DNA from 2 places in the Telluria sp. RB2R28 genome. Region 2 is predicted to be linked to the other one. Evidence: predicted binding sites of a transcription regulator. Region 2 holds the regulator's gene; the other holds the start of a gene.
What was found. Region 2 encodes NrdR, which represses ribonucleotide reductase genes. Its sites were predicted from a motif close to CACNANATNTNGTG; they were not measured.
Positions count from the first base shown of each region.

Region 1 (15,680 bases), on a different contig from region 2:
CTGGCGCTCCCACTGCGCCAGCGGCACGGGCGGCGTACGACCGATGTCGGCCGCGACGTTGGTGGCCGAACCGATCGACAGCAGCAGCGTCTTGCCGTCCTTCGAGAATGCCAGCGTGCGCGTCGTGTGCCCGCCACTGGTCTCGGACAGTTCGGCAATCACGACCTCCGGCGCGGCGCGTGCCGTCAGGTCGCCATTGCGGTACGGGATGCGCACCACCGAATTGACGCCGGCCACATACAGATACTGCGGATTGGCGCCGCTCGGCCAGAACGCCATGCCATACGGACGCGCGAGGCCAGTGGCAAACACGCCGGCGCTGTCGGCCTTCTTGCCATCGCGCGAGCGCAGCACCTTGATCGCGCCGGCACCGGTCGCGGCCAGGAACACGTCGCCATTCGGCGCGCGCAGCGCCACGCGTGGCTTGTCGGCGTCCTGCGCGAACACGCTGACCGTAAAGCCGGGCATCACGGTCGGCAGCGTGCCGTTGGGCCGCGCCTGCACGCGCGCGCTGTTGCCGGCGCTGTCCGTCGCAAACGGCGCAGCCAGGTCGGTCGGCTTGATGTGCCAGATCTTGCCGGGCTGGTTTTCGGTCCAGGCACCGGCGCGGGAGGCAGGTTGTGCATCGGCCTTCGCAAGCGCTGGCGCGGCAGCAACAGCTGCAGCCCCCTGCAGGCTGGCCAGGTAATCGATCAGCGCGCCGCGCTGTTTTGCGTCCGGCACGCCGACCGGCATGGTCGTGCCAGGCACGCGTTTGGCCGGGTCGAGCAGGAACACGTCGAGTTCGTCGCGCGTCCACACGGTGCCGCTCGCGCCGGCCTTGGCCAGCGCCGCCGAATAATTGAACCCGGCGACACCCGCCGCCTTGCGCCCGACAACGCCGAACAGGCCCGGGCCAGCCAGCTGCGCCATCCCGGTATCGACTGTGTGGCAGCTGGCGCAGTTGTTCTGGAAGATGGTGCGGCCGGCGGCTACCTGAGGCGCAGCGTGGGCGACTGAGACTGTCGCCAGGCCGGCGAGCATGAGGGCGTGCAGCAGCGGGGTGCGGGAATTCAAGGGTGTCTCCTGGTCAGGCTTGAAAGACCGCCATCATAGGGTATGCGCGCCGTTACGTCGCGTCGAGAATCGCCTGGTAGTCGCGCAACAACGCTGCCCGCCGCGGCCGAAAGCTCGCGCCCGTTGGCGCGAGCGCCGCGATGCGCTCGGCGCGGAACATGCGAAAGTCCTCGCGCAGGCAGCAGCGTGCCAGCACGACCAGCATCCCGTCGAGATACACGATGGCGAGCGGCCAGATGGTGCGCGTGCTGGCCGCGCCGTGGCGGTCGCGGTAATCGATCGCCAGCGCTTCTTCGCGCCAGCAGCAGGCGCGGATCGTGGCCATGTCGGGCAGGCTGGAAAAGCGCTGACCGAAACGGTGGACCTGCGACACCGCATGCAGCAGGTGCTGCTGGCCAAGCGACGGCAGGGTCGCGGCCACCTTGGCCAGTACCGCGTTGGCCGCACTGGCCAGCGCCGGGTCGCCCATCTGCCGTACTTCGGCCATGCCGAGTGTGAGCGCTTCGATCTCGATGCGGCTGAACGTGTGCGGGCGCAGCGTGCCGTCGTCCACCAGCGTGTAGCCAAAACCGCGCTCGCCGCCGATCTCGGCGCCGCCCGCGCGCAGGGTCTCGATATCGCGATAGACCGAGCGTACCGAGACGCCGGTGTCGTGCGATAGCTGCGCTGCCGTGACGGGGGGCGGCAGGCGGCGAAGTGCATCGAGCAGGCGAAACAGGCGCTGTGGGCGGGACATCGGCAACTGACAAAAAGTGACAGGAGGGATTGCTATCGTAGCACCTGTCTTCCAACCCTCATCAGGAGTTCTTCATGTCCGTTCAGGCAGTCACCCATCTCAACTTCCAGGGCCAGGCGCGCGCCGCGCTGGCCTTTTATCAACAGGTCTTTGGCGGCCAGCTGATGCAGTTCACTTACCGTGACGCGGGCCGCACCGCAAACGAGGCAGACCTGGACCTGATCGTCTGGGGCCAGGTCGAGGCGCCCAACGGCTTTCGCATCATGGCCTTCGATGTGGCGGGTGACAAGCCGTGGCACCAGGGAGAAAACGCGTTCTACGTCTCGCTGCGCGGGGACACGCAGGAGGAAATCCAGGCCCTGTGGGACAAGCTGGTCGACGGTGCGGCGATAGTGCAGCAACTCGCGCCCTCCAGCTGGTCACCGATGTACGGCATGGTGAAGGACCGGTTCGGCATCGCGTGGGTGGTCGATGTGGTGGAACACGCCCGCGTCGCCTGACGCGCAACAACAAAAAAGCCCGGCTGATCCAACGCCGGGCTTTTGTTCGTGGCTGACGCAGGGCGATCGACGCCCCCGCATCAATCCCAGCTCAGCGTGCCGCCGGTCTGGTACTCGGTCACGCGCGTCTCGAAGAAGTTACGCTCTTTCTTCAGGTCGATCATTTCGCTCATCCACGGGAACGGGTTTTCTTCGTTCGGGAACAGCGGCTCGAGGCCGATCTGCACCGCGCGGCGGTTGGCGATGAAGCGCAGGTAGCCCTTGAACATCGGGGCGTTCAGGCCCAGGACGCCGCGTGGCATCGTGTCTTCGGCGTAGCGGTATTCCAGGTCGACAGCTTCGAGGAACAGGGCCTTGATCTCTTCGCGGAATTCCGGCGTCCACAGCTGCGGGTTTTCCATCTTGATCGTGTTGATCAGGTCAATGCCGAAATTCACGTGCATCGATTCGTCGCGCAGGATGTACTGATACTGCTCGGCAGCGCCGGTCATCTTGTTCTGGCGGCCCAGCGCCAGGATCTGCGTGAAGCCCACGTAGAAGAACAGGCCTTCCATCAGGCAGGCGAAGACGATGATCGACTTGAGCAGCTTCTGGTCGTTCTCGGTCGTGCCGGTCTTGAATTCAGGGTCGGTCAGCGTGTCGATGAACGGGATCAGGAACTGGTCCTTGTCGTGGATCGATTCGATTTCGTTGTAGGCGTTGAAGATCTCGGCTTCGTCCAGGCCCAGCGACTCGACGATGTACTGGTAAGCGTGCGTGTGGATCGCTTCCTCGAATGCCTGGCGCAGCAGGTACTGGCGGCACTCGGGGGCCGTGATGTGGCGGTAGGTGCCCAGCACGATATTGTTTGCGGCGAGCGAGTCAGCCGTCACGAAGAAGCCCAGGTTGCGCTTGACCAGGCGGCGCTCGTCTTCCGACAGACCGTTCGGGTTCTTCCACAGCTCGATGTCGCGCTGCATGTTCACTTCTTGCGGCATCCAGTGGTTCGCGCAGCCGGCCAGGTACTTGTCCCATGCCCATTTGTACTTGAATGGCACGAGCTGGTTCACGTCGGTCTGGCCGTTGATGATGCGCTTGTCGTCGGCATTGACGCGTTTTGCCACTTCGGCGGCAGGTGCAATGGCAAGGCCGGCGTCGGCTTGCGGAGCGCTTGGCGCGCTGGTTGGTTCGTCGTCCCAGTTAAGCATGGTGGTCCCTTCTGTGGTGCGCTGGCGCAGCGACTGCGGCCCGGGCACGTTGATGCATTGGTTATTCGTGTTGTCGGCGACTGGCGCCGTTGTACTTGCTGGAGGGCGAGCCGGCCTTGCAGGGGGCTCGCCTCCTTTACTTCATTACTGGCAGGCTTCGCATTCCTCGAAACCGTCGTCGCCCGGACGCAGATAGCAGGCGGCGCCGTCTTCTTCGGTCGCTGCTGCTGCCGTATTGGCCGCCGGTGCCGGCGCCGGAGCAACTGGCGCTTTCTCGCCAGCCGACAGGCCACCGGACAGGCCGCCCGAGACCGACACGGCGTTCAGCGCGCCGGTGCGGGTGGTCGACTTTTCCAGGTGCGTCGCGGCGATCGTGCGCAGGTAATACGTGGTCTTCAGACCGCGCAGCCAGGCCAGCTTGTAGGTTTCGTCCAGCTTCTTGCCCGATGCGCCGGCCATGTAGATGTTCAGCGACTGGGCCTGGTCGATCCACTTCTGACGGCGCGACGCAGCGTCGACCAGCCACTTCGGCTCGACTTCGAATGCCGTTGCGTACAGGTCGCGCAGGTCTTGCGGTACGCGGTCGATTTTCGACAGCGAGCCGTCGAAGTACTTCAGGTCGGCGATCATGACTTCGTCCCACAGGTCGCGTGCCTTCAGGTCGCGCACCAGGTACGAGTTGATCTCGGTGAATTCACCCGACAGGTTCGACTTCACGTACAGGTTCTGGAACGTCGGCTCGATACAGGCCGAGACGCCGATGATGTTCGAGATCGTCGCGGTCGGGGCAATCGCCACGCAGTTCGAGTTGCGCATGCCGAACTGCTTGATGCGCTCGCGCACCGGAGTCCAGTCCATCTTCGACGACGTGTCCTGCTCCAGGTACTGGCTGCCACGTTCGTCGGCCAGCAGCTGGATCGAGTCCTGCGGCAGGATGCCGCGGTCCCACAGCGAACCGGTGTAGGTCTCGTAGCGGCCGCGCTCTTCGGCCAGTTCGGTCGACGCCAGGTAAGCGTAGTAGCAGACCGCTTCCATCGACGTGTCGGCGAACTGCACCGCCCGGTCGGACGAGAACGGGATGCGCATCATGTGCAGGCAATCCTGGTGGCCCATCACGCCCATGCCGACCGGACGGTGGCGCAGGTTCGAATTGCGCGCTTTTTCGACGGCGTAGTAGTTGATGTCGATGACGTTGTCGAGCATGCGCATCGCGGTGCGGATCGTCTTTTGCAGCTTGACGTGATCCAGGCCATCGCCCTTCATGTGCTGCGGCAGATTGACCGAGCCCAGGTTGCAGACGGCGATTTCATCGGCGCTGGTGTTCAGCGTGATCTCGGTGCACAGGTTCGACGAGTGCACGACGCCCACGTGCTGCTGTGGCGAGCGGATGTTGCATGGGTCCTTGAACGTGATCCATGGGTGGCCGGTTTCGAACAGCATCGACAGCATCTTGCGCCACAGGTCGAGCGACTCGATCTTTTTGAAGACGGCCATTTCGCCGCGCTCGGCCTTGGCTTCGTACGCCAGATAGGCTTGTTCGAAGGCCTTGCCGGTCAGGTCGTGCAGGTCAGGCGTCTCGGATGGCGAGAACAGCGTCCAGTGCGACTTTTCCATCACGCGCTTCATGAACAGGTCGGGAATCCAGTTCGCCGTGTTCATGTCGTGGGTGCGGCGGCGGTCGTCGCCCGTGTTCTTGCGCAGGTCGAGGAACTCTTCGATGTCGAGGTGCCAGGTTTCCAGGTAGGCGCAGACAGCGCCCTTGCGCTTGCCGCCCTGGTTGACCGCGACGGCCGTGTCGTTGACCACTTTCAGGAACGGGACCACGCCCTGCGAGCGGCCGTTGGTGCCCTTGATGCGCGAACCGAGTGCGCGCACTGGCGTCCAGTCGTTGCCCAGACCGCCGGCAAACTTCGACAGCAGCGCGTTTTCCTTGATGGCGTCGTAGATGTCTTCCAGATCGTCACCGACGGTGGTCAGGTAGCACGACGACAGCTGCGAACGGCGGGTGCCCGAGTTGAACAGGGTCGGGGTCGAGCTCATGAAGTCGAACGACGACAGCAGGCTGTAGAACTCGATGGCGCGCGCTTCGCGGTCGTCTTCACGCAGGGCCAGGCCCATTGCCACGCGCATGTAGAACGCCTGCGGCATTTCGATGCGCACATCGCGCACGTGCAGGAAGTAGCGGTCGTACAGGGTTTGCAGGCCGATGTAGCCGAACTGCAGGTCGCGGTCGGCGACGATGGCCTTGGCCAGGCGCTCGAGGTCGTACTTGCCCAGTTCTTCGTCGAGCAGCTCGTTGGCGATGCCCTTGGCGATGTATTGCGGGAAGTAGGTCAGGTATTCGGCGGCGGCGCCGGCTTGCGCCACTTCGCGGCCGAAGACTTCCTTGCGGATCGTGTGCAGCAGGATGCGGGCGGTGACCTGGCTGTAGGCCGGGTCTTTTTCCATCAGCGCGCGCGCAGCCAGGATGGCCGATTTGTGCAGCTCTTCGACTGGCACGCCGTCGTACAGGTTCTTCATGGTCTCGGCCAGGATCGCGTCGGCGTCGACGTGCTTTTCGAGGCCGGCGCAGGCGGCGCCGATCAGGTTGATGACGGTGTTGATGTCGAGCAGGCGGCGCTCGCCGCCATCGACGATGTGGATCTGCGGTGCGACGACGGCGCCACCGCCACCAGCGGCTTCTTTCGCGGCGCGGCGCTCTTCCATGCGCTTGGCGCGGTAGAGCACGTATTCACGCGCGACATCGTGTTCGCCCGAACGCATCAGCGACAGCTCGACCTGGTCCTGCACGTCCTCGATGTGGAACGTGCCGCCGTTCGGCTGGCGACGCACCAGCGCGGTGACGACGTTGTTGGTCATCTGCTCGACCAGCTCGCGGATGCGCGCCGAGACGGCGCCCTGGCCACCGGCGATTGCCAGGAAAGCCTTGGTCATCGCGACCGAGATCTTGTGCGGCTCGAACGCCACCACCGAACCGTTGCGGCGGATGACGCGGTAGTCGCCACGGGCGACGATGTCGGCCGGGGTGGCCCCGGCGGGCGCCGATCCTGGGGTTACATGTTGGTTGATCGAACTATTCTGTGCTGTTTGCATTGCGCCTCCAGGAGCGGTCGGACCGCCGTTGTTTACGTGGCAACCGTCTTGCCGTAGTGCGCAAACCCGGTCCGTCAACAAATTAAAAAACGATGCCCTGCCAGCCGGTGGCCTGTGGTGGCAAACCAGAGAAGCAGGGTAAGAATCAGTAAATAATGCGTGTCGACAAGTGCTTAATTAACCGATCGATGGATAAGTTTGTGTGCAACTTGTGGACAACGCATGAACAACTTGCCGCAGCCTGCAATCCTGGTGCCTTTTCAGTCACTACCACTATATCTAGTGCCGGGCGTTGATATCAGACTAATTGTAGTACCTCGTTTGCGGTACAGGCAAGCAAATAAATGTCCAAAATTTTCAGTTTTATCGCGTGCGAGCCTTGACTTTCGAGAGTCGCCATAAGGACGGGGAGTACGCGGTAAGCGACTACTAACCTTAAAAAACTGTGGGGAAATGACCGGGCGTGCGGGACCGCCGCCCGGCTGCAGAGCAGCCGTCAATCGTCCGGCGCGCTGATATCCAGCTTCTGCATCTGGTAGCGCAACTGCCGGACACTGATGCCGAGCAGGCTGGCGGCCTGGGTCCGGTTGAACTGGGTTTGCTGCAGGGCGCGGCCGATGATGTCGCGCTCGACCTGCTCCAGGTATTCGGGCAGGTTGCCGGGCAATTCGGCGGGACCGACGCCCGGCGGCGCCGATACCGTTGGCGCGACCGGCGCGGCCGGCGCGACTGGCGCCGCGGCAACGGGCGGTGCAACCGCCGGCGGGGCCAGTTCCGCCCGGGCCGGTTCGATCGGCCGCGCCGCCTTGAGCGACAGGTCGCCCACCTCGATCACGCCATCGTTGGCAAACGCCAGCGCCCGCTCCAGCACGTTTTCCAGCTCGCGCACATTGCCGGGGAACGAATATGCCCGCAGCGCGTCCAGCACCCCGGCCCCAAGCGTGGCCTGCCCTGCCCCGGCCAGGCGCTGCAGGATGCCGTTCACCAGCGGCGCCAGATCGTCCAGCCGCTCGCGCAGCGGCGGCAACCCCAGCTCGATCACGTTCAGCCGGTAGAACAGGTCTTGCCTGAACTTGCCCGTCTCGACGCAGCGCGCCAGGTCCTGGTGCGTCGCGCTGATGATGCGCACGTCCACCGGCTCCTCGACCGTCGCGCCGATCTTGCGCACGCGCCGCTCCTGGATCGCGCGCAGCAGTTTCACTTGCATCGCCAGCGGCAGGTCGGCCACCTCGTCGAGCATCAGCGTGCCGCCGTTGGCCGCCTGGAAGAAGCCGTCGCGCTCGTCGGACGCGCCCGTGAACGCCCCCTTGCGGTAGCCGAAAAATTCGGCCTCCATCAGCGTTTCGGGAATCGCGCCGCAGTTCACGGCAATGAACGGTTTCGCGGCGCGCGAGCTCTGGGCGTGGATTTCGCGCGCGGCCAGCTCCTTGCCGCTGCCGGATTCGCCCGTGATCGAGATCGGCGCCATCGAGCGCGCCAGGCGGGCGATCTGGGCCCGCAATGCCGCCATCGCGGGCGAGCTGCCGATCATGCGCGAGTCGGGCGCAGTGTCGTCACCCGCCGCCGCGCTTTCGGATTGCTTGAGCGCCGCGCGCACCATCACGCGCAGCGCGTCCAGCGCCACCGGCTTGGCGATGTAGTCGAACGCGCCGGCCTTCAGCGCCACCACCGCGTTTTCGGCGCTGCCGTAGGCGGTGATCACGGCCACCGGCGTGCCCTTGCCGGAGGCACCGATTTCGCGCACCAGTTCGAGGCCCAGGCCGTCCGGCAGGCGCATGTCGGTCAGCACCAGCGCGTAATCGCGCTCGTCGAACAGCGCGCGCGCCTCGCGCAGTGTGGCGGCGCTGTCGACGTCCAGGCCCATCTTGAGCAGCGTGATCTCGAGCAGCTCGCGCAGGTCGGCCTCGTCGTCGAGCACCAGGACGCGTGGCGCGCTCATGACGGCTCCCCGGCCACGTCAGGCAAGGGCAAAGGTGATGACAAAGCGGCCACTGGCCTTGCGCGGGCCCAGCGCGGACGGGTCGAACCGGTATTCATAATCGAGTTTCGCATCGTTGTTGAGGCACAGTTCGCGCGCCAGGTAGAGTCCAAGGCCGGTGCCCTTGCTCGAGGTGGTATAGAACGGCTCGAACAGGTGGTCGCGCACTTCGGGCGTGATGCCGGGGCCGTCGTCCTGCACGTGCAGCTCGCGCCGTCCGGCCGCGTCGCGCGCAGGAAAGATGCGGATGCTGGCCGGCTGGCGGCTGGCATAGCGCACCGCGTTGTTCAGCAGGTTAAGCAGGACTTCGTGCAGGTGCAGCGGATCGAAGCGCACCGCGCTGCCGCCCGGATCGCCGATATAGACTATATCACCGGCCAGGCCGTGGATTTCGCAGAACTCGGCCTTGAGCTGTTCGAGAAACGCGCCCAGCGGCACCGGCTCGCCGTTGGGCTGGGCCTTGCGCGAGAGCTGCAGGATGTCCTCGACCATGCGGTTCACGCGCGCGACGTTATCGCCGACGATTTTCAGCAGCCGCACTTCGGCCGGGCTGTGCAGGTCTTCGGCCAGCAGCGCCGTCGCGTGACCGATGGCCGACAAGGGGTTGCGGACCTCGTGCGCGATGCTGGCGGTCAGGCGTCCCATCGACGCCAGCTTGAGTTGCTGCGCCTGGTTTTCGATGGCGCTCACGTCCTGCATGAAGATCACGCTGCGGCTACCGCCCTCACCCACTGCATCGGCCGGCGCGGCGACGCGGGCAAAGCGCAGCTTGACGTGCACCGGCTGGTCGCGCCGGCCGCGCACGTCGCCAGCGCCATCGCCTTCGCGGTAGGGCTTGACGGTGACGAAGGCGGTGTCGTTCTCGGGCGCGGCGAGCCAGGCATTGAACGCTTCGGCCAGCGGCTCGAACGCCGGCGCCGCGTTCAGCAGGAAGCCCGACGTGTCGGCCTGCAGCCCAAGCATGCGGCGCGCCGCCGGGTTACCTGTAAACACTGCGCCGTCGGCGCCCACCACCAGGATGCCGTCGCCCACGTCGGCGATCACGATTTCATTGATCGCCTGCTGGATGCGCAGGTCGGCGCCGCGCTGGGCTGCCAGTTCTTCCTGTCCCAGCAGGCGCGCGGCCATGCGGTTGGCCACCAGCACGGCGGCGAAAAAGGCTGCGCCAAACAGGCCCGCCTGCATCAGCGGCGGATCGAACCCTTCGACCAGTTGCCATACGCTCAGGCCGAGCAGGAACAGCGTGGCCACCGCCGCCGCGAACAATGCCAGCAGCAAGGGCGCGAGGATCGCAGCGCCGGCCAGTGGAAACAGATACAGGATGCCAAGGCCGCTGCGCAAGCCGCCGGCGGCCAGGTACAGCAGCGAAATGACCAGGAGGTCGAGCGCGACCTGCACGCCGAGCTGCACCAGGAAGCGGCGCTGTCGGCGCGCGGCGAGCGAAAACACCAGCGCCATGATGGCGTAGCCCAGGCAGATCTGGGCAACCTGCTGCGTGATGCGCAGCACGCCGTTCTCGAAATCGACACCGAAATACAGCAGCAGCACCAGCGCGATGACGATGCGCGTGAGCGTGAAGGTCTGCAGCGAGCGCCACAGGGCGACGCGCGCTTCGGGCGACAGGATGCGGCGTTGCGTCAAGGCCGGCCTGCGCCTACGGCGGCGGCAGGCGCACGTGGCCTGGCGAACAGTAGTCGTGGCCGTCGGCGCGCACCGATTCGGACGCCGGGAAGTACATGCCACAGTGGGAACATTGGGCCATCGCTTCGATCTGCACCGGCGCCTTGGCCGCGCCGGGGCGCGCCTGCGGCGGTACGGCCGCACGTTTGCTCATGGCGCGCAGCTTGTTGCGCACCGCGAAGACGACGAGGGCGATGAAGGCAATCCAGAATAATAGTCGCATCAGATGGTTCCCCGGTGCAGGATAACTTCAAGCACGAAACGGCTGCCGACATAGGCCAGCGCCAGCGTGGCAAACCCGGCCAGCGTGAAGCGCAGCGCGGTCTTGCCGCGCCAGCCTTGCCAGCGGCGCCCCGCCAGCAGCGCCGCAAACAGCGCCCACGACAGCAGTGCGAACACGCTCTTGTGGTCGAGCAGCAGCGGCCTGCCGAACACCTGTTCGGAGAACACGAAGCCCGACAGCACCGTCAGGCTGAGCAGGACGAAGCCGATCCAGATCACACGGAACAGGAGTTTTTCCATGGTGAGCAGCGCCGGCAGCTGGTCGAGCGCGGCGCCAAAGCGGCCACCACCGGCGGTGCGGGTATGCAGCCGCGCTTCTTGTAACGCCATCAGCACGGCGTGGAAGGCGGCAATGGTCAGGGTGCTGTAGGCCAGTACCGCGACCGCGATATGCCAGCCAAAGGCCGGCGACTTGCCGGCCAGCGGTGTCAGGGTGCCGGGGAACAGCAGCGGCAGCAGCGCGGCCACGGCGGCGAACGGCATCACCAGGCGGCGCATCCCGTCGAGGGCGAAATTGCGGTTCTCGAGCCAGTAGGCGGCCACGGACACCCACAGCGCGGACGAGAGCATGATGGCGAAACCGACGCGCAGCCGGCCCGGCACCATCACGTCCATGCCGAGCGAGACGCCGTGCAGCGCCCACGCGCCGGCCGTCACGGCCGAGATGGCAGGCGCGCGGCGCGATGGCAGCAGGGCGCATACCGCGTACAGGAAAGCCGCGGCAAGGAAGAGGAAATTCTGCATAGCGGGAGTCTACACCATTGCATGATGTCGCCGTGGGGTGGGCGGTTTTTCCATCCACGCAGTAATGGTTTGCCACCATATCATCCGGCACGCGAGCGGCGCCGGTAACGATCACCGCGTGGAAGGCAGAGCCTTCCACCCTACGTAGGGTGGGCGGGTTCCCCGCCCACGCGGTGATAGTTAGCAGTCAGATCATCCGGCACGCGAGCGACGCCGCCCACGCTTTCCTCCCGCGCAAAACGCCACGGTTTGCTGAAAAAATGTGCGCCTGCCACCCGCCGGAAGAACCACCGGCACCTGCGCAAGGTAAAATGCCGCTTTGGCGGCGCTCGCCCACCGGCATTTCGCTCGGGACCGCGCGTCCGATGTGCCCTTACTAATTAGGTTGAACATGCTAGATAACCTCACCCAACGCCTTGCCAAGGTCGTCAAGACCATGCGCGGCGAGGCACGCCTCACCGAGGCGAACACTGCAGAGATGCTGCGCGAAGTGCGCATGGCCCTGCTCGAGGCCGACGTGGCGCTGCCGGCAGTGCGTGAATTCATCGCCAAGGTCAAGGAAAAAGCCCTCGGCGAAGAAGTCGTCGGCTCGCTCAGCCCGGGCCAGGCGCTCGTCGGCGTGGTGCAAAAGGAACTGGCGGCCCTGATGGGCGCCGACCTTGGCCCCGAGGCCAGCCAGCTCTCGTTCGCCCAGCAACCGCCGGCGATCATCCTGATGGCCGGTCTGCAGGGTGTCGGTAAAACCACCACCACCGGCAAGCTGGCCAAGTACCTCAAGGAACAGAAAAAGAAGAAGGTCTTGACCGTCTCGGCCGACGTGTATCGCCCGGCCGCGATCGCGCAGCTAGAATCGGTGACCAAGCAGGTCGGCGCCGACTTCTTCCCGTCGACCGCCAACGACAAGCCGGTCGACATCGCGCTGGCCGCGCTGGACTGGGCCAAGAAGCATTACCACGACGTCCTGATCATCGATACCGCGGGTCGCCTCGGTATCGACGAAGCGATGATGCAAGAGATCGCGGCGGTGCACGCCGCAGTCAACCCGATCGAAACGCTGTTCGTCGTCGACGCCATGCTGGGCCAGGATGCGATCAACACCGCCAAGGCGTTCAACGACGCCCTGCCCCTGACCGGCATCGTGCTGACCAAGCTCGATGGCGACTCGCGCGGCGGTGCGGCGCTGTCGGTGCGGCACGTGACGGGCAAACCGATCAAGTTTGCCGGTGTCTCCGAAAAACTCGATGGCCTCGAAGCCTTCGATCCGGCCCGCATGGCCAACCGCGTGCTGGGCATGGGCGACATCCTGGCGCTGGTCGAAGAAGCGCGCAAGGGCGTCGATGCCGAAGCGGCGGCCGAACTGGCCAACAAGATCAAGGTCGGCGGCCGCTTCGACATGAACGACTTCAAATCGCAGCTGACGCAAATGAAAAAGATGGGCGGCATGGCCGGCCTGATGGACAAGCTGCCGGCCCAGTTCCAGCAAGCCGCGGCAGGCGCCAACATGGGCCAGGCCGAGAAGTCGGTGCAGCGCATGGTCGGCATCATCGATTCGATGACTCCGCTCGAGCGCGCGAAACCCGAACTGATCAAGGCCAACCGCAAGCGCCGCATTGCGGCCGGCGCCGGCGTGCAGGTGCAGGAAGTCAATCGCATGCTCAATCAGTATGACCAGATGCAGACGATGATGAAAAAGCTCAAAGGCGGCGGCCTGATGAAGATGATGCGCGGGATGAAGGGCATGATGCCCGGCATGCGCTAATCCATCGTTTTCCGCCCGCAGAACCGCGCAAAGTATCGCTTTGCGCGGTTTTTTTACGCCCCTTGTCGGCGTTTTATCGTTCCCGTGCGTTGTTGTGTGCGATAGCACCCATTTAGCCGCTTATCAGAGTGAAAAAGTTTGGAAAAAGACTTGCACGAACAGTAAAACGCTACCAATATAGGCGTGCGATAAATTACGCATTTTTCCATGTGTTCGTTTTAGGAGGCTCGAAGATGGCAACAGCCAAAAAAACCACTGCAGCACCAGCAAAAAAAGCAGCTGCCAAGCCTGCTGCAGCGGCCAAGCCCGCAGCAAAAAAGGCAGCAGCACCAGCAAAAGCAGCCGCTAAAACGGCTGACAAATCGGCCGACAAGCCAGCAGTTGCACGCAAGCCAAACGCCGCGTTCATGAAAGCCATGACCCCGTCGGCCACGCTCGCTGCAGTCGTTGGCGACAAGCCGCTGCCACGCACCGAAGTGACCAAAAAGGTCTGGGATTACATCAAGTCGAAAGACCTGCAAGATCCGGCAAACCGTCGCATGATCAATGGCGACGACAAGCTCAAAGCAGTCTTCGGCGGCAAAGAGCAAGTGTCGATGTTTGAAATGACCAAACTGATTTCGGATCATCTGAAATAAGTTCAGGTTATATTCACTCGGCGTCTCGCTGATTAAAAAAGCCCCGGATTCAAACCCGGGGCTTTTTGTTATTCAGGTGTAAATAACCTGAATCTGAACTTACAAGCCGCCGGCAGCCTTCATCAGTTCGAACACGCGGGTATTCTCCATCGTGCCTTTGAATGACGCCGAGCCGGCGCCAGTCGCATACAGTTTCACGTCGCCGCCGCCATGGGTTTCGGACGACTTGTGCACGCCCGTCTCCTGGTGGTAATCGTCGCCCTGCGCGATCACGCCATCGACATCGGCGCGCACGTCCGGGCGATTCGGGCCGTTGCCAAACACCAGCGTGGTGAACGTCTTGCCGTCTGCATCCTTCTTCGGCTCGCCCGTCGCGTAGTCGCGCACGATATCCAGGATCGGGTTGCCGCGCTTCGGGTAGCCGTTGATCTGCATCGTGTGGTCATGGTCGGCGGTGAGCACGATCAGCGTGTTCTGCAGGCCCGGATCGATCGCGCGCATGCGCTCGATTGCCAGTTGCAAGGCGTCGTCGAACGCCACCGTCTCTTCCAGCGCGTGCTTGGCGCGCGTGTCGTGCAGCGCGTGGTCGATCTTGCCGCCTTCGACCATCAGGAAGAAGCCGTTCGGATTGGTCGACAGCAGGTCGATCGCCTTGCCCGTCATCTCGGCCAGCGTCGGCTGCTCGGGACGGCGCTGGTACGCATAATCGAGGTGGCTGCTAGCACTGTAGATGCCAACGAACTTGCGCCCCGCCTTGGCCGACATCATGCCGGCGCGGGTGCCCGCCACGTAATAGCCGGCGCCGGCAAATTCGGCCATCAGGTCGCGTCCGTCGGGCCTGCCCTTCGGATTGAGCGCCGCGTCGCGTGGCGTGAAATGATTGCGCCCGCCGCCCATCAGCACATCGACGCCATCGCCCAGCGCCGCGTTATAGCCGACGCCACCCGGCACAAGCTGCTGCGCGATCGTGTAGGCCGCATCGCGGCTGCAGGTGTGCGCGAAGGTCGATGCCGGCGTGGCGTGCGTCAGTTCAGTGGTGGTGATGGCGCCCGTGGCGCGGCCCCGGGCCTTGGCCAGCTCCAGGATCGTCACGGCAGGCGTGCCGTTGTTCGGGCCGCACTGGTCGACGCCGTCTTTGGTCGGGTTGATCGTGCGTGCGCCGGCCTGCGAGATGACGTCGTTATTGAGCTTCATGCCGGTCATGTACGAGCCCATCGACGGCGCGCTGTCGGTGGTCTGGTAATCGAGCGAATAGGTCTTGATGCGCGCGGTGCGCTCCATCAGGCGCTCGAAGTGCAGCAGGCTGTCTTCGCCGCCGCGGTAGATGCGGGCGGCGGTGGTGACGGACGGGCCCATGCCGTCGCCAAGGAAGAAGATGATGTTCTTCGCTTTTTGCTGGGCCGAAGCCGTTGCCGGCAGCGCTGCGCCAAAGGCGGCGGCCAGCAGCAGCGGGAGAATGCGTCGTGAAGTCATGGTGGATTTCTCGTGCTTACAGACCGGCTGCGGTCTTGATCAGATTGAAGACGCGCGTGTTGTCGATGGTCCCGCGAAACAGCTCCGCGTTCGCGCCGGCCGCGCCCAGGTAGACGTCGCTGCCGCCATGCGTCTCGGCGCCCGCGCGCGTGCGCACGACCGCTTGCTGGTGGTAGTCGTCGGCCGTCACGACGGCGTCGGTCAGCGGCGTGGTGCGCCCGCCCTGGTGGCGATTCTCGCCCGTGCCGAAGCCGATGATCGTGTACGGCATGCCCTGGCTGTCGAGCGTCGGCTTGCCGTCGGCCGTGCGCACCAGGCCCAGTACACCCGGGTTGGCAGGTGTGGTCTTGCCGGTGCGCGCTGCATAGCCGTTCAGCAGCAGTGTGTGGTCATGGTCGGCGGTGGCGACGATCAGCGTGTTTTTCAGGCCCGGGTCGAGCGCTTCCATCCGCTCGAGCGCGGCCTGCAACGCGGCGTTGTACGTCACCGTCTCCTGCAGCGCGCGCTTGCCAAGCGTCGCATGCAGCGCATGGTCGATCAGGCCGCCCTCGACC
Region 1 covers NZ_JCASIK010000004.1:113,642-129,321, reverse strand. The annotation lists gene AC56LV_RS16260 (PQQ-dependent sugar dehydrogenase) at 1-1,056, opposite strand, end outside; gene AC56LV_RS16255 (helix-turn-helix transcriptional regulator) at 1,109-1,792, opposite strand; gene AC56LV_RS16250 (VOC family protein) at 1,867-2,292, shown strand; gene AC56LV_RS16245 (ribonucleotide-diphosphate reductase subunit beta) at 2,373-3,479, opposite strand; gene AC56LV_RS16240 (ribonucleoside-diphosphate reductase subunit alpha) at 3,624-6,572, opposite strand; gene AC56LV_RS16235 (sigma-54-dependent transcriptional regulator) at 7,069-8,511, opposite strand; gene AC56LV_RS16230 (sensor histidine kinase) at 8,530-10,191, opposite strand; gene AC56LV_RS16225 (PP0621 family protein) at 10,205-10,453, opposite strand; gene AC56LV_RS16220 (cytochrome C assembly family protein) at 10,453-11,256, opposite strand; gene ffh (signal recognition particle protein) at 11,648-13,015, shown strand; gene AC56LV_RS16210 (SWIB/MDM2 domain-containing protein) at 13,249-13,653, shown strand; gene AC56LV_RS16205 (alkaline phosphatase) at 13,753-15,126, opposite strand; gene AC56LV_RS16200 (alkaline phosphatase) at 15,143-15,680, opposite strand, start outside.
Region 1: AC56LV_RS16240 (ribonucleoside-diphosphate reductase subunit alpha) is a predicted target of NrdR. The motif match lies at 6,844-6,857, and genes of this name have one in related genera.

Region 2 (15,680 bases):
CTTGCGCTGCGTCTGGTTGCGGTTCTGCTTGCCTTCGTGGAGCGCGGTGGCGTCCAGCTTGGCCTGCTCGGCGGTGCGCAGTTCTTCCTTGTCGTCATGCGCGACAAAGTAATCGTTGGCTTGCGCGTCGACCACCAGCTTGATCGCCGCTTCGTCGGTGAGGTCATACATCTCCGTGAGGAGCGTGGTCACCTCGTCGAGAAAATCTTCATAAGTCATGGTGGGGTTATCCTAATATGAGCGGAACACAAAAAAGCCAACCCGAAGGTTGGCTTTTCTGCTGAATCTTTGGTAGGCCGTGCGGGATTCGAACCTGCGACCAACGGATTAAAAGTCCGCTGCTCTACCAGCTGAGCTAACGACCCGAAGAAGCAAGATTATAGGGGGCGACACGGGCGCTGTCAAATGCCGCGCCCGGCGTATCGCTGATCCGTGTGCTTACTTCAGCGACGCCAGGCGATCGCGTGCGGTCTGCGCGGCGCTCGAATCGGGGTACTTCGCTACCAGCGTCTGCAGCGACTTCTTCGCGTTCTTGTTGTCCTTGAGCAGGGTGTAGCTGCTGGCGATATTGAGCATCGCGTCCGGCACCTTCGGGCTCGTGGCGTAGGTGGTCGTGACGACCTGCTGCGCCGCGATGGCCTTCTTGTAGTCGCCCAGTGCGTAGAAGGTGTTGCCGAGCCAGTATTGCGCATTCGATGCATATGGCGACTGCGGATACTGGCGGACGAATTCCTGCAGCGCGACCGAGGCGCCCTTGTAGTCGCCTGCCTGGAACTGGGCGGTGGCGGCCTCGTACGCGGTCTTTTCAGTCGGCAGCACGTCGGCGTTCTGCCCGTCGATGACTTCGGCGCGCGGCTCGACTTTTTTCAGGCGCGCGTCGAGGTCAGCGTACAGCTGCTTCTGGCTGTTCTGGGCCTTGGCGACTTCGTTGGCGAGCACTTCGATCTGGCCGCGCAGGCGGGCGATTTCCTGCATCGTCTGCTCGTGCTGGTTGAGCATCTCGATCTGCACCGTCTTGTCCGATTTGCTGTCGATGCGTGCGGTCAGGTCGCGCGTGATGTTGTCGACCTTGGTGCGCAGGTCCAGGATGGCCTTGCGCGCTTCTTCGTCGTCGAACGGGCCGGCGACGGCGTGCAGCGGCATCGACAGGGCCAGCACGAGGCATGCGAGGCGGGACTTGGACAGTTTGAGCATAAGCGTTGTGTTCTTTCTACTAAGCCGGTGACTTCGGCGGTTGCTGAGATAAAACAAGGGGCGGGTAGCAGTCTGCACTGCGTCCCGCCCCCTGTCAATCGAACCTGTCCGGCTTGTTCAGCCGAATCGATTATTGATAGACGATGTCTGCGCGGCGGTTTTCAGCCCACGATTCTTCGTTGCTGCCCGTGGCTTTTGGCTTTTCTTCGCCCAGCGACACGGCTTCGATCTGGCCTTCCGACACGCCCAGCGATGCCATCGAACGACGGACGGCTTCAGCACGCTTCTGGCCCAGGGCCAGGTTGTACTCGGTGCCGCCGCGTTCATCGGTATTGCCCTGGATCAGGACTTTACGCGACGTGTTCTTGGTCAGGAAAGCCGAGTGGTTCTGGACCACTGGCTGGCCGTCAGCGCGCACGACGAAGCTGTCGTAGTCGAAGTAGATGCTGCGCTTGGCCAGAACGCCTTGTGGGTCGTTCAGCGGATCGACGCTGCCGGTCTGGACCGGGTTGATGTCACGTGGATCGGCAGCAGCTGGCGCTGCCGGCGTTGGCGATTTCTCGACGACCGGGGTTTCGTTCAGCTTGGTTGGCGACGAGCAGGCGGCCAGCAGGGCTGCGGTGGAAACGATGAAAGCTACACTCTTGAAGTTGCGCATGGATTTTCTCCTGTTATGTTGAGGTTTTACTTCTTACTTCATGAAGGGACCCCAGCTGGGCTCCCGAATGTTTCCCGCTTTGGTTGTCAAGCGTTGCTTGACTCGTCCATCCACAGACACCACGGCCAGCGAGGTGCGACCGCCACCCTTGGTTGCATACATGATGTACTTGCCGTTAGGCGAAAAACTCGGTTCGGTGGCCCCATCGGCCAGGCGCAGTTCCTGGCCGCTGGCCAGGTCCATCGCATATAAGGAGTAAGCGCCGCCGCGCTGCGAAATCCAGGCCAGCGTCTTGCCGTCGGACGACACGCGTGGGCTGATGTTGTAGCTGCCATTGAACGTCACGCGGGTGGCGTTGCCGCCGGCTGCGCTCATCTTGTAGATTTGCGGGCCACCGCTGCGGTCGCTCGTGAAATAAATGGTCCGGCCATCGGCCGAGAACTGCGGCTCGGTATCGATCGCCGGGTTGTTGGTCAGGCGCTTGTGGCCGGTGCCGCCCGAATTGACCGAGTAGATCTCGGTATTGCCGTCCTTCGACAGGGCCACGGCCAGCGTCGAGCCGTCCGGCGACCACGATGGCGCCGAGTTGTTGCCCTTCTGGTTCGAGATCACGTTGCGTCGACCCGTCATCAGGTCTTGCAGATACACGACCGGCTTGCGGTCTTCCATCGAGACGTAGGCGACTTTCGAGCCGTCCGGCGACCAGGATGGCGAAATGATCGGTTCCTTGCCCTGGGTGGCGATGACTTCGTTCTCGCCATCGGCATCGGACACGGCAAGGATATAGCGCTTGGCGCCGCTGTCGGCCTTCACGTAGGCGATGCGGGTCGAGAAGATGCCGCGCACGCCGGTCAGCTTTTCATAGACATCGTCGGCAATGCGGTGCGCCTGCAGGCGGGTGTAGCGGGGCTGGACTTCGCCGCCCATCTGCGAGATTTCGCCGCCCTTGACCGTATCCATCAGCTTGTAGCGGATCGCGAAACGGCCATCCGGTTGTTTCGATACGCTGCCGACCACGAGCGCGTCGGCGCCGCTGGCCTTGAAGGCAGCCAGATTGATGCTGCCGGCATCGCGGTCGCTGATGACCTGGCCGGCGTCGATGACCTTGAACACGCCACTGCGCTCGAGGTCGGCGCGGATGACGGCCGAGACCTTATCGGGTGCGACGGATTCGTCGGCGAAGGCTGCAATCGCGACCGGAATCTGGTTGCTGCCGACACCGGCGATTTCGATTTGCAGCTGCGCATTGGCTGCCGATCCCATGGCGAGGGAAGCGCTAAACAGCAAGAAATGGATTTTTTTCATAGTTTCTCTTGTAAAACTGGTTCGAACCGAATCAATCGTAATCGCGCATCGAGAAATTCACGTCAAGCGTACGTTCCACAGTCCCGTCCTTCTTTTTGGGCAGTGGTGATGCCTTCTTGATACCATTTTCCACTGCCCTGTCAAATTCCGGCACACCGCTGCTTTTCACCAACCGAACCGACATGATTTCACCGGTCGGCAACTGCTCGACGCGGAACGTGGCGCGTGGATTGCCCGACACATCGGTGTTACCCGGATAGGCCGTGCTGCTCTTGATCGCTGCCGTGATCGCGGCGATATAGCCGCCGTCCGACTTCGGCCCCGTCGACTTGGCCGCGCTGCCGCCGCTGCCCATGGCGCCGGCCATGCGCTTGAGCTCATCGGCCCGCAACTTCGCGAGCTTGGCGTCTTCGGCAGCGGCTGCCTTGGCTTTGGCGGCGTCCGCTTTCTTCTTCTCGGCAGCCGCTGCGACCTGATCGGCTTTCTTTTTCTCGTCCGCTTCTTTTTTCTTTTCAGCCGCGGCCAGCGCTGCCGCTTTCTTGTCGGCTTCCTTCTCGGCTTCTTTTTTCTTTTCGTCCGCTTCCTTCTTGGCGAGCAGCTCTTTTTCTTTCTCTTTCTGCTTGCGCTCTGCCTCGTCCTTCTTCTTTTGCTCGGCGAGTTTTTCTTCACGCTCGCGTTTTTCCGCGTCGCGTTTCTCGGCCAGCGCTTTTTTCTTGGCTTCCTCGGCCTTGCGTTCCTTTTCGCGCTGCAGCGCGATGTCCGGCGCCGGCTTCGGCGCCGGCTCCTCGACCACCGGTGGTGGTGGCGGCGGTGGCGGCGTGCGCACGGGCTCCGGCGTCGGCTCGGGCTCCGGTTCAGGGGTTGGCTCGGGCTCCACGGTAGGCTCGGGCGGCAGCTCGGGGGCGGCGGCAGTCTGCACTGACATGTCCCACACTTCGGCCTCGACGGTAATTGGCGTCTTGGCCGTCCAGCTCACGCCGATCCACAGAAACGCCAGCAACGCGGCGTGCACGGCCACTGCCAGCAGGAACGATGGCAGACGGCTCGGTTCGGGCGGCACGTGGTATGGCACGCCGGCGTTGTCTGGCTTTATTTCGGGCATATTCTAGGCATCAATGCATCGACATCACTGGGTGGCCAGGCCAACCCGGTTGATACCCATCTTCTTGGCTTCCGAGATCAGTTGGATGACGTCGTCGTACTTGCTCTCGCGGTCGCCCGCGATCAGCACCGGATAATCGGGGTGTTCTTCATGCAGCGCGCGCAGGCGCTGCAGCAGGGCGGAGCGGTCGGCCACGTCCTCCTGGGCCACGCGCCCCTTGCCCTGTACGCCGATCGACAGGCGATTCTCGGGCTCGATCGACACCTGGATATAGGTGTCCGGCGGCAGCGCCGATTTTTCGGCGCGCGGCAGGTTGACCACGCTCGGCGCCTGGTTGGCCGGCACTGCCATGAAGATAATGAGCAGCACCAGCATCACGTCGATGTAAGGCACGACGTTGATCTCGGATTTGAACTTGCGGCGACGTCCGCCGCGCATGCTGCTGGAAAAGGCCATGGTCAGGCTCCTTCTATCAGCGCGACTGGCGCTGGAGAATGTTCGAGAATTCTTCGACGAAGCTCTCGAAGCGGTTGGCCAGGCGGTCGATATCGTGCGTGAAGCGGTTGTACGCCACCACGGCCGGGATGGCGGCAAACAGGCCGATTGCAGTGGCGATCAGTGCTTCGGCAATGCCGGGCGCGACGATCGCCAGCGTGGCTTGCTCGACGCTGGCCAGACCGCGGAACGCATTCATGATGCCCCAGACGGTACCCAGGAGGCCAATGTACGGCGAGACCGAGCCGACCGACGCCAGGAAGTTCAGGTGCGATTCCAGTGCATCGAGTTCACGCTGGAACGATGCGCGCATGGCGCGGCGGGCGCCGTCGAGCACCGAGTTCATGTCGAGCGTCTCGCGCGAGGCTTGCTTGCCCTTGATGAATTCACCCATGCCGGACTCGAAGATGCGGGCCAGGGCGCCGCTCTGGTCGCGCTGGCTGCTGGCGCTCTGGTGCAGCGTGTGCAGGTTGCCGCCGGCCCAGAAACTGCGCTCGAACTGCTCGGTCTGCGCACGGGCGGCGCGGATCGCGAATACCTTGCGGAAGATGTAGGTCCAGCTCACGATCGACAGCAGTAACAGCAAGGCCATAATCAATTGCACCAGCACGTGGGCATTGCCGATCAGGGCGACGAATGAAAGGTCTGGGGTGACGGTCATGGGCTATTTATTTAGGTATGTATTCAGGCGGCACGCATTTTAGCAGCCACGTGGTCGGGCAAGGGGCGCGGGCGCATTGTGGCAATATCGACACAACACACGGTCACGCTCGCCGTATTGAGCAGGGTTTCACCGCACCAGGCCTGCTGCAGGAACTGGACCGATGCGCGTCCCAGCCTGGCAACACTGGTCTGGATCGTCAACTGGTCGTCGAGGCGCGCCGCAGCGTGGTAGTCGAGGGTCACACTCTTGACGACGAAGGCGGTGTTGTCCGCGTCGAGCAGGGCTTGTTGCTGCACGCCGAGTGACCGAAGCCATTCGGTGCGGGCGCGTTCAAAGAATTTCAGGTAGTTGGCATAGAAGACAATGCCGCCAGCGTCGGTATCTTCGTAATACACCCTGACTGGCCAGTTAAATACTGAAGACATTGTTACTGCCGATACATGAACATGAGAAACATTCTACGCGAGTTTCCTTCTCGATATCACCGTTTCCGGCCATCGATCGTGGAAATTACTTACGTACCCCTCGCACAAAATTGTGCTTTTGAGCGGTAGTAGACTTGAAACTTGGCAAAAAGACCAATCACTGTAACATTTTCTCACAAATGGCGACCGTGCTATCGGTGGCCAATCTGCCTGCCCTCGCACGTGCCTGCGCGGGCAGGTGAGCAATCATGCGCGCTTGATCGTGAATGGCGAGAAACCCTGGCAGGTCGGCATCAGTTCAATGCTGTTGACGTTCACGTGCGGTGGCAGCGTCGCGATCCAGTACGCGGTGTCGGCAATATCCTTTGCGCTCAGTGGCGTCGTGCCTTCGTAGACCTTGGCTGCAGCCGAATCGTTACCCTTGAAGCGCACGTTGGAGAATTCCGTGCCGCCGGACAGGCCCGGCGCCAGATTGGTGGCGCGCACGCCGGTGCCGACGAGATCGGCGCGCAGATTGAGCGTGAACTGTTCCACGAACGCTTTGGTGGCGCCGTACACGTTGCCGCCTGGATAAGGGTAGTGGCCGGCGGTCGAGCCGATATTGATCACCAGTCCGCTGCCACGCGCGACCATGTCGGGCAGCACGAGACGGGTCATCGTCACCAGGCCTTTGCAATTGGTGGCGATCATGGTTTCCCAGTCTTCCAGCGGCACTTCGTGCGCCGGCACCGTGTTGAGGGCCAGCCCGGCATTGTTGATCAGCACATCGATCCCCTTCCAGTCGGCCGGCAAGCCGGCCAGCGCTGCCTCGATCGACGCGCGGCTGGTGACGTCGAGCGTTACCGGCAGGGCGGCGTCGCCCAGCTCGGCGGCCAGATCGGCGATGCGGTCGGTGCGGCGGGCTGCCAGGATCACGCGGTGGCCGTTCGAAACGAAGGTGCGCGCCATTTCGGCGCCGAAGCCGGCCGATGCGCCGGTAATGAGGACGATCATGATGAATCCTTGAAAAGGGCAGTGAGGTAGAAGTGCGAAGGCAAATGCAGGCTGGCAAAATTGTAGCCGAAATGATCAGCCCGCCGTGGCGGGCAGGCAATTGCGCCCTGACTGGTCACCAGAACGGCGCTTTCCTTGCCCTTCAATGGGGAGTTCAGTACAATTTGCGGACTTTACGTCTCACGTAACTGGCGAAACACCGCACAAGCGCCACCGATTGGTGCGCAGCGCGGCAAAGGTGGGTACCCACCGGGGAACGTGAGACGCCATACGCCGTTCGCCTGGGCAGCCATCAACCGGTACGCGTTCGATCGCGGCTGCCCGCGCCCTTTGGCTCCCGCACCCGCACACAGCGCCGCTCGTTGCCTGGATTACTATCGATTGGAGTTTTACATGTTTGCTAAAGACCATACGCTGGCCAATGTCGATCCGGATCTGTGGAATGCCATTCAGAAGGAAAACGTCCGTCAGCAAGACCATATCGAGCTGATCGCGTCCGAAAACTACACCTCGCCAGCCGTCATGGAAGCGCAGGGCTCGCAACTGACCAACAAGTACGCCGAAGGCTATCCAAGCAAGCGCTACTACGGCGGCTGCGAATACGTCGACGTCGTCGAGCAGCTGGCAATCGACCGCCTGAAGCAACTGTTTGGCGCGGAAGCGGCCAACGTGCAGCCGAACTCGGGCTCGCAGGCGAACCAGGGCGTGTTCTTCGCCGTGTTGAAACCAGGCGACACGATCATGGGCATGTCGCTGGCCGAAGGCGGCCACCTGACCCACGGCATGCCGCTGAACATGTCGGGCAAGTGGTTCAATGTCGTCTCGTACGGCCTGACCGCTGACGAAGACATCGACTACGAAGCCCTCGAGCGCCAGGCGCACGAGCACAAGCCAAAGATGATCATCGCCGGCGCATCGGCGTTCTCGCTGAAGATCGATTTCGAGCGCATCGCCAAGGTCGCCAAGGCAGTCGGCGCCTACTTCATGGTCGACATGGCCCACTACGCCGGCCTGATCGCTGCAGGCGAGTACCCGAACCCGGTGCCGTTCGCCGACTTCGTCACCTCGACCACGCACAAGTCGCTGCGCGGCCCGCGCGGCGGCATCATCCTGATGAAAGCCGAGCACGAGAAGATCATCAATTCGGCCATCTTCCCTGGTATCCAGGGCGGCCCGCTGATGCACGTGATCGCCGGCAAGGCCGTTGCGTTCAAAGAGGCGCTGACGCCTGAGTTCAAGACCTACCAGCAGCAGGTCGTCAAGAACGCCAAGGCACTGGCCGACACGCTGACCGCGCGTGGCCTGCGCATCGTGTCGGGTCGCACCGAATCGCACGTGATGCTGGTCGATCTGCGCGCCAAGAACCTGACGGGCAAGGAAGCCGAAGCAATCCTGGGCCAGGCGCACATGACCTGCAACAAGAACGGCATCCCGAACGACCCGCAAAAGCCGTTCGTCACCTCGGGCATCCGCCTGGGCAGCCCGGCCTTCACGACGCGTGGCTTTGTCGAAGAAGACGCCGTCACCGTGGGCAACCTGATCGCCGACGTGCTGGACAACCCGCACGACGCTGCGACCATCGAGCGCGTCAAGGGCGAAGTCAAGAAACTCACCAGCAAGTATCCGGTTTACGCCGCCTGATCTGGCTGACTCTGTCTATCCGGGCCGGTTCGCTGGCCCGGTAGTCTCCACGTAGTATTGCAGCCTCGGCGCCATGAAATGTCCCTTTTGCCAGCATGAAGATACACAAGTCCTCGATACCCGCGTATCGGAGGAGGGGGACGCCATCCGGCGCCGGCGCCGCTGCGGCAAGTGCGACAAGCGCTTCACCACCTATGAGCGCATCGAACTGTCGATGCCGATCATCGTCAAGAAGAACGGCAGCCGCACCGAGTTTGCCTCGTCGAAGCTGCGTGGCAGCCTGATGCTGGCGCTGCGCAAGCGGCCCGTGGCGGCCGAAGCCATCGACAAGGCCGTTGCCTCCATCGAAGAAAAGCTGCTCACCAGCGGCCTGCGTGAAGTCGACACCGGCCATGTGGGCGAGCTCGTGATGCAAGAGCTCAAGGGCCTCGACAAGATCGCGTACATCCGCTTCGCATCGGTCTACAAGAATTTCGAAGACCTGGATTCGTTCCAGGCAGCGCTGGCCGAAGTCGGGCACCAGCGCAAGCTCGACAACTAATCCCTTTTCAAGGTTCCCCGATTGGTGCGGCGTACGCTTGCGCCGACGCACGGGCGTGCAAAGCCGGCCTGATAACGTCGTAGCTCGATATCGGGAGGCTTGCGTGCGTATCCACTCACACCACGGTTTTACGCTCATCGAAGTACTGGTGGCGTTGTTCGTGCTCGCCATCGGCATCGTCGGCGCCGGCGCGGCCCAGCTGGCGGCCGAGCGCACGCACCAGCAGGCGGCCCTGATGGCTGAAGCGGGCCAGCTGGCAAGTTCGCTGGCGGCGCGCATCGGCGCCAATCTGCCGCTGGCCAGCCTGCCCGATGCAGGCAATCCCTATCTGTCGCTCGACTATGATGCCGTCGCCGACGGTCCGCCTGTCGCCGCCGCCCCATGCTTTGGCACTGCCGCATGCGATCCGCTGGCGCTGGCGGCCTTCGACCTCGATGAGACGCGCCTGCTCGTGCACCGGCGCTTTCCTGGCGGGCGCATTGCCGTGTGCCGCGATGCGGCGCCGTGGGATGCCGCCAGCCGCCGCTATCGGTGGGCATGCAGTGGCGGGGCACATGCGGCGGTGGCGATCAAGATTGGCTGGCACGGCAACGATGACTTGCCGGCGTTCGTGCTGATGGTGGCGCGATGAGTGTCCATCGGCACCGGCGTGTGCGCCAGGCTGGCTTTACCATCGCCGAATTCATGGTCGCGATGGCGCTTGGCCTGGCCGTGCTGCTTGCGGCTGGCTCGCTGCTGATCGGTGCCACGCGTGCACACGCGGCGCTGCTCGAAGCGGCCGCGATGGACGACGCCGGCCGCTACGCGCTGGATGCCCTGGCGCGCGCCGTGCGCCTGGCGGGCCACGTCGACTGGGCCGCGCATCCGGTGATCGATCCTGCGCTACCGGCTGCCATTGCCGGACTGGATGCGTCGTCGCTGACCCACGCCGGCGCCGGCATCGATGCGCCGCTTCCGGCGACGGTCAACGGCAGCGACGTGCTGGCGCTGCGCTTTACCGGCAGCGGCGCGCCACCGGACGGTGATGGCGGCACGCTCGATTGCGCCGGCTTTCCCGTGCACCGCGATCAGGAAGGCTGGAGCATTTTTTATGTTGCGCGCAATGCCCAGGGCGACGCCGAACTGCGCTGCAAATACCGGGGCGCCGGCAGCTGGTCGTCCGATGCCGTGGCAGGGCGTGTCGACAGCTTCCAGGTGCTGTATGGCCTCGATACCGATGGCGATGGTGCGCCCAACCGGTACGTGAACGCGAGCGCGATCCGGGCGCTCGATGCGGCGCTGGTGCTGGCCGGCTCGACTGCCGGCGAGCGTGACGCCGATCTGCGCACACGCAGCCACTGGAAGCACGTTGCGAGCGTGCGGGTTGGCTTGCTGCTGCATGGGTCGCGCCAGGCGCCTGGTGCGGGTGCGGGTCTCGTGCACTGGTTGTTCGGTCCGGGGTATGACGGTGCGCTGGCGGCTGCCGATCCGGGTGTCCGGCTGGCGGCGGCTGACCTCGATCGCGGCGGCGAGGCGCGCGTGCGCAAGGTGTATGGGGCGGTGATTGCGGTGCCACTTGCGGTGCCTGTCGCTCCACCCAGCGGGCCACCTTCTGCGCCGCCGGTGGCCGCGCGCTGAGCAGCGTATGCGCCATCAACGTTTCTTCATGCCGCGGCGCCAGGCCGGCATCGCGCTCATCACCGCTCTCGTGCTGATGCTGGCTGTGCTGATGACGGGCATCGCCTCGGCGCGCGGCGCGCTGCAAAGCACCCGCGCCGCGGCGTACGAACGCGATCGCGCGCTGGCCCTGCACATGGCCCAAGCCGCTTTGCTCGATGCCGAACACGATATCGACGGCGGCGCGGTGCCAGGCTCGGCGCGCGCCAACGCGATCCGCGGCGGCAGTGCGGATGCCTTCGTCGGCGCGTGCCTGGGCGCCCGGCCGTACAACGGTTTGTGCGCGCACGACGCCGACGCCGATGGCCAGCTGGCCCGGCTGGTGCTTGACGATGGCCCAGCCATCGCATTCGGCACGTTCACCGGCGCCACGCTGCCCACAGGGGAGGGCGGCTTGCCGCTCGAGACGCCACGCTACCTGATCGAGCTGATGCCGGCGTCCGCCGACGGCCAGCTGTACCGCATCGCCGCGCGCGGGGCCGGCAGCATGCCGGGCACCGGGGCTGCTGTGCAGGCCTATTACCGCCTGCCACCCGCCGGTGGACATGGCCGGCGCGCCGGCTGGCGCGAGATCGGCAACTGGTCCGCGCTGGTTGCCGCGGCATCCGAATGACGCACCCGGCCAAACAGGCGCAAACAGGAGCACGTTCATGACACGACATCGCAACGGCTTCACGCTGATCGAACTGCTGATGGTGCTGGCGATCGTCGGCATCCTGACATCGGTGGCCTATCCCTCGTATGCGCGCCAGATCGTCAAGGCGCGCCGGGTCGAAGCCCAGCTGGCGCTGCTCGACCTGATGCAGCGCCAGGAACAATACCGTGCCCAGCATTACAGCTATGTCGCGTTCTCGATGGCCACGGGCGCTGCCGACACGCGTCAGTTCCGCACCTGGCTCGGCAATAGCGCTGCAGCCAGCGCCTATGAGCTCGACGGCGAGGCCTGCCCCGAGCAGGCAATTGCCGCCTGCATCGTGCTGCGCGCACGGCCCGGCACGGCCAACGTCAACGCTGCATTTGCCGATCCGGAATGCGGCACGCTGACGCTGGACAGCACCGGTGCGCAGGGCGCCAGCGGGGCTAGTGGCCCAGGTGGCTCAAGCGGCCAACCTACACGCTGCTGGCCATGACCACGCGCCTTGAGACCACGCCCGCCCGCGCCATCCTGCGCCGCCGCTGCACCGGCCTGTCGATGGCCGAACTGGCCGTGGTGCTGGGCATGGTGGCGATCACGTCATCGCTGGCGGCGCCCGGCCTGCACCGGATCGTGCAGGGCCAGGAACTGCGCGTGGCCGCAGCCGACCTCTACAGTGCAGTCCAGCTCACCCGCTCGATGGCGATCGCCCGCAACGAGCCCGTGATCCTGACATCGAACGACGCGGCCGGCATCGACTGGTCGCGTGGCTGGACCGTGTACGTCGATCGCGACCACAATCGCCAGGCGGGCGCGGGCGACGATATCCTGGCCGTGCGCGCCACGCTGCCGCAGGGCGTGCAGGTGAGCTATTCCTTTGCCAGCCCTGCAGCCCCGCAATACATCGCCTACAATGGCGCGGGACGCAGTTGCAGCACGACCAGCAGCGCCGCAGCGCGGCCCGGCACGCTGTCGCTGTTCCACGGCGGCGGGGTACGCCGTATTAAAATCAACATGCTTGGCCGCCCGCGCCTGTGCAACCCGGCGCGTGATGCTGGCTGCGATGGCGTTGCCGCACCGCCCTGAAAACAAGCGCATTGCACGATGCGCACCGATGAAAGACCACGTGACGCACGACAGCCAACCGATTCTCAACGACACCGAAGGCATGGCCGCGGCGCTGGCCTGGGCGGCGCGCGGCATGTTCATCACGGCGCCCAATCCGCGCATCGGCTGCGTGATCGTCAAGGACGACGTCGTCATCGGCGCCGGCCACACGCAACCGGCCGGCCAGGCGCACGCTGAAATCCAGGCGCTGCGCGACGCCGCCGCGCGCGGCAACGACGTGCGTGGCGCCACGGCTTACGTCACGCTCGAACCGTGCAGCCACCACGGCCGCACGCCGCCTTGTTCGGACGCGCTGATCGCTGCCGGCCTGGGGCGCGTGGTGGCGGCCATGGTCGACCCCAATCCGCTCGTCGCCGGTCGTGGCCTGGCGCAGCTGGAAGCGGCGGGCATCGCGGTGCGTTCCGGGATCATGGCGCGCGAAGCGCAGGAATTGAACATCGGCTTCTTCTCGCGCATGGTGCGCGGCCTGCCGTGGGTGCGCCTGAAAGTGGCCGCCAGCCTGGATGGCGCCACGGCCCTGGCCGGCGGCGAAAGCCAGTGGATCACCGGGCCGGATGCGCGCGCCGACGGCCATGCCTGGCGCGCCCGCGCCAGCGCGATCGTCACCGGCATCGGCACGGTCAAGGCCGACAATCCGCAACTCACGGTACGGGGCCTGGCCACGCCGATGCAGCCGCGCCGCGTGATCGTCGACAGCCGCCTCGAGATCGATCTTGATGCGCACATCCTGCAGGGCGAACCGTGCTGGCTCGTCGCCGCGGCCGAACAACCGGGCGACGAGAAAGCCGCCGCCCTGCGCGCCGCCGGCCACGAGGTGCTGTACCTGCCGAACGCCCACGGCAAGGTCGACCTGCCGGCGCTGATGCGCGAACTGGGTCGGCGCGAAGTCAATGAGGTCCACGTTGAAGCGGGCAGCAAGCTCAATGCCTCGCTCGTGCGCGAAGGCTGCGTCGACGAATTGCTGGTCTACCTGGCGCCCAGCCTGATCGGCCCGGGGCAGGGCATGTTCGACCTGCCGCCGCTCACGCAACTGACCGGGCGGCGCCAGTTGCGCTTCCACGACGTCACGCGCGTGGGCGACGACCTGCGCATCCTGGCCCGCTTCGCCGAAGCTGCTTCCCCATCCTCTGCTACCCCCAACAAGGAATAACGTCGTATGTTTACTGGAATCGTCGCCGCTGTCGGCACCATCACTTCCGTCGCGCCGCTGGCCGGCGGCCTGGACGCCGGCGTGCGTCTCGCCATCGATGCCGGCCCGTTGCCGCTGGCCGACGTGGGCCTGGGCGACTCGATCGCCATCAACGGCGCCTGCATGACCGTCACCGAAAAGAGCGCCACCGGGTTCACGGTCGACGTCTCGCGCGAAAGCCTGAACAAGACCGTGGGCCTGGACGCGCCCGGTGAAGTCAACCTCGAGAAAGCCTTGACGCTGGCCGAGCGCCTGGGCGGGCACCTGGTCTCGGGTCACGTCGATGGACTGGGCGTCGTGCACAGTTTCGAGCCGGTCGGCGAATCGCGCGAACTGATCATCGATGCGCCGCACGAGCTGGGCAAGTTCCTGGCCTATAAAGGGTCGATCGTCGTCAACGGCGTGTCGCTGACCGTCAATCGCGTGGCTGACCTGGAAGAGGGCGGCCAGAAAGTCTGCCGCTTCTCGATCAACCTGATTCCCCACACGATCGAGGTCACCACGCTGCGCCACCTGGCGGCCGGTTCGCGCGTCAATCTCGAGATCGACCTGATTGCGCGCTACGTCGAGCGCATGCTGGCAGCAACCACCGCCAGGTAATCGAGCACCCGGCTCGAGTCCACCGGCTTGGTGAAGTGCGCATCAAAGCCGGCGGCGCTCGAGCGCGCCAGGTCGTCCTGCGCACCCCAGCCAGAAACGGCGACGATGGTGCAGCGTTCGAGCCCGGCGAGCTGCCGGACATGTCGCGCCACGTCGTGGCCCGACATGTCCGGCAGGCCGATATCGAGAAACACCACGTCCGGTACGCATTGCGCGGCCATCTGCAGCGCCTGCTGGCCGTCATGGGCGACCGTGACGGCGTGGCCCTCCATCTCGAGCAGCATCGACAGCGTCACCGCCGCATCGACATTGTCGTCCGTGACGAGAATGCGCAGTGCCGGCGCAGCCGGCGTGCCCTGCGCGGCGACCTCCTCAGGCGGCGCCGTCGCCGGCGCGTCGTCCAGCGCGAGCCTGACCACGAACGTGCTGCCCTTGCCGATGCCCTCGCTGTGCGCACTGACCGCGCCGCCGTGCAGGTCGACCAGCTGGCGTACCAGCGACAGGCCGATGCCCAGGCCGCCCTGCGCGTGCTGGCGGTTGCTGCCCACCTGGCTGAACATCTCGAACACCGATTCCAGTGAGGCGGCGGGAATACCGACGCCGTTGTCGGTGATGGTGATGAGGGCGTGGGTGCCGTCCTGCGTCACGCGCAGCGACAGCGCGCCGCCAGGGGGCGTGTATTTGGCCGCATTGGTCAAGAGGTTGCCGATCACCTGCGCAATGCGGGTGGCGTCGGCCTGCACCGGCAGCGGCGCAGCATGCAGCTGCAGGTCGAATGCATGGCGGTGCTTGTCGATCAGCGGCAGGCTTGTTTCGACCGCATTGGTCACGATGGCGTTGAGGTCGACGCGGGTCTTGCGGATCTCCACCTTGCCATTGGTGACGCGCGCAATGTCGAGCAGATCGTCGATCAGGTGCGCCAGTTGCCGGACCTGGCGCTCCATCATGTCGCGCACATTGGCTGCCACGGCGGGGTCGCGGGGGCCGACGCGCAGTAATTCCAGGCCCGTCATCAAAGGAGCGAGCGGATTGCGCAGTTCGTGCGCCAGCACGGCCAGGAATTCGCTCAGGTTGCGGTTGGCCCTGGCCACTTCGTCGAACAGTTCGCGCTGGCGGGATTCTGCCAGGCGCAGCGCTGCTTCGGTGCGTTTGAAGGCATCGATGTCGGTGACGATCGCCACATGGCCGCGCGTGACATCGTCGCGGCCCTTGAGCGGCACTGCGGCCACCTGCGTCCAGATCTCGACACCATCGTCGCCCAGGTAGCGCGCTTCGATGCCCGGCACGACGCGCTCGCCGCGCGCCGCGCGTGCGCCGGCAAAGTCACGGCGCTCCAGGGGCCGGCCATCTGCATCGAACGCGGTCCAGCGCATGTAGCGCTCTTCGTCCAGTGACGGTAGCACGCCGGTGGGCAGGTAGCGGTGCATTGCCTGGTTCGACAGCAGCAGCTTGCCG
Region 2 covers NZ_JCASIK010000001.1:385,406-401,085, forward strand. The annotation lists gene AC56LV_RS01680 (hypothetical protein) at 1-219, opposite strand, end outside; tRNA gene AC56LV_RS01685 (tRNA-Lys) at 290-365, opposite strand; gene ybgF (tol-pal system protein YbgF) at 439-1,194, opposite strand; gene pal (peptidoglycan-associated lipoprotein Pal) at 1,325-1,852, opposite strand; gene tolB (Tol-Pal system beta propeller repeat protein TolB) at 1,886-3,157, opposite strand; gene tolA (cell envelope integrity protein TolA) at 3,189-4,259, opposite strand; gene AC56LV_RS01710 (biopolymer transporter ExbD) at 4,284-4,715, opposite strand; gene tolQ (protein TolQ) at 4,732-5,415, opposite strand; gene ybgC (tol-pal system-associated acyl-CoA thioesterase) at 5,439-5,843, opposite strand; gene AC56LV_RS01725 (SDR family oxidoreductase) at 6,090-6,836, opposite strand; ZMP/ZTP riboswitch at 7,011-7,130, shown strand; gene glyA (serine hydroxymethyltransferase) at 7,230-8,477, shown strand; gene nrdR (transcriptional regulator NrdR) at 8,551-9,018, shown strand; gene pilV (type IV pilus modification protein PilV) at 9,122-9,649, shown strand; gene AC56LV_RS01745 (PilW family protein) at 9,646-10,635, shown strand; gene AC56LV_RS01750 (pilus assembly PilX family protein) at 10,643-11,287, shown strand; gene AC56LV_RS01755 (type IV pilin protein) at 11,325-11,804, shown strand; gene AC56LV_RS01760 (GspH/FimT family pseudopilin) at 11,801-12,394, shown strand; gene ribD (bifunctional diaminohydroxyphosphoribosylaminopyrimidine deaminase/5-amino-6-(5-phosphoribosylamino)uracil reductase RibD) at 12,423-13,586, shown strand; gene AC56LV_RS01770 (riboflavin synthase) at 13,593-14,225, shown strand; gene AC56LV_RS01775 (hybrid sensor histidine kinase/response regulator) at 14,186-15,680, opposite strand, start outside.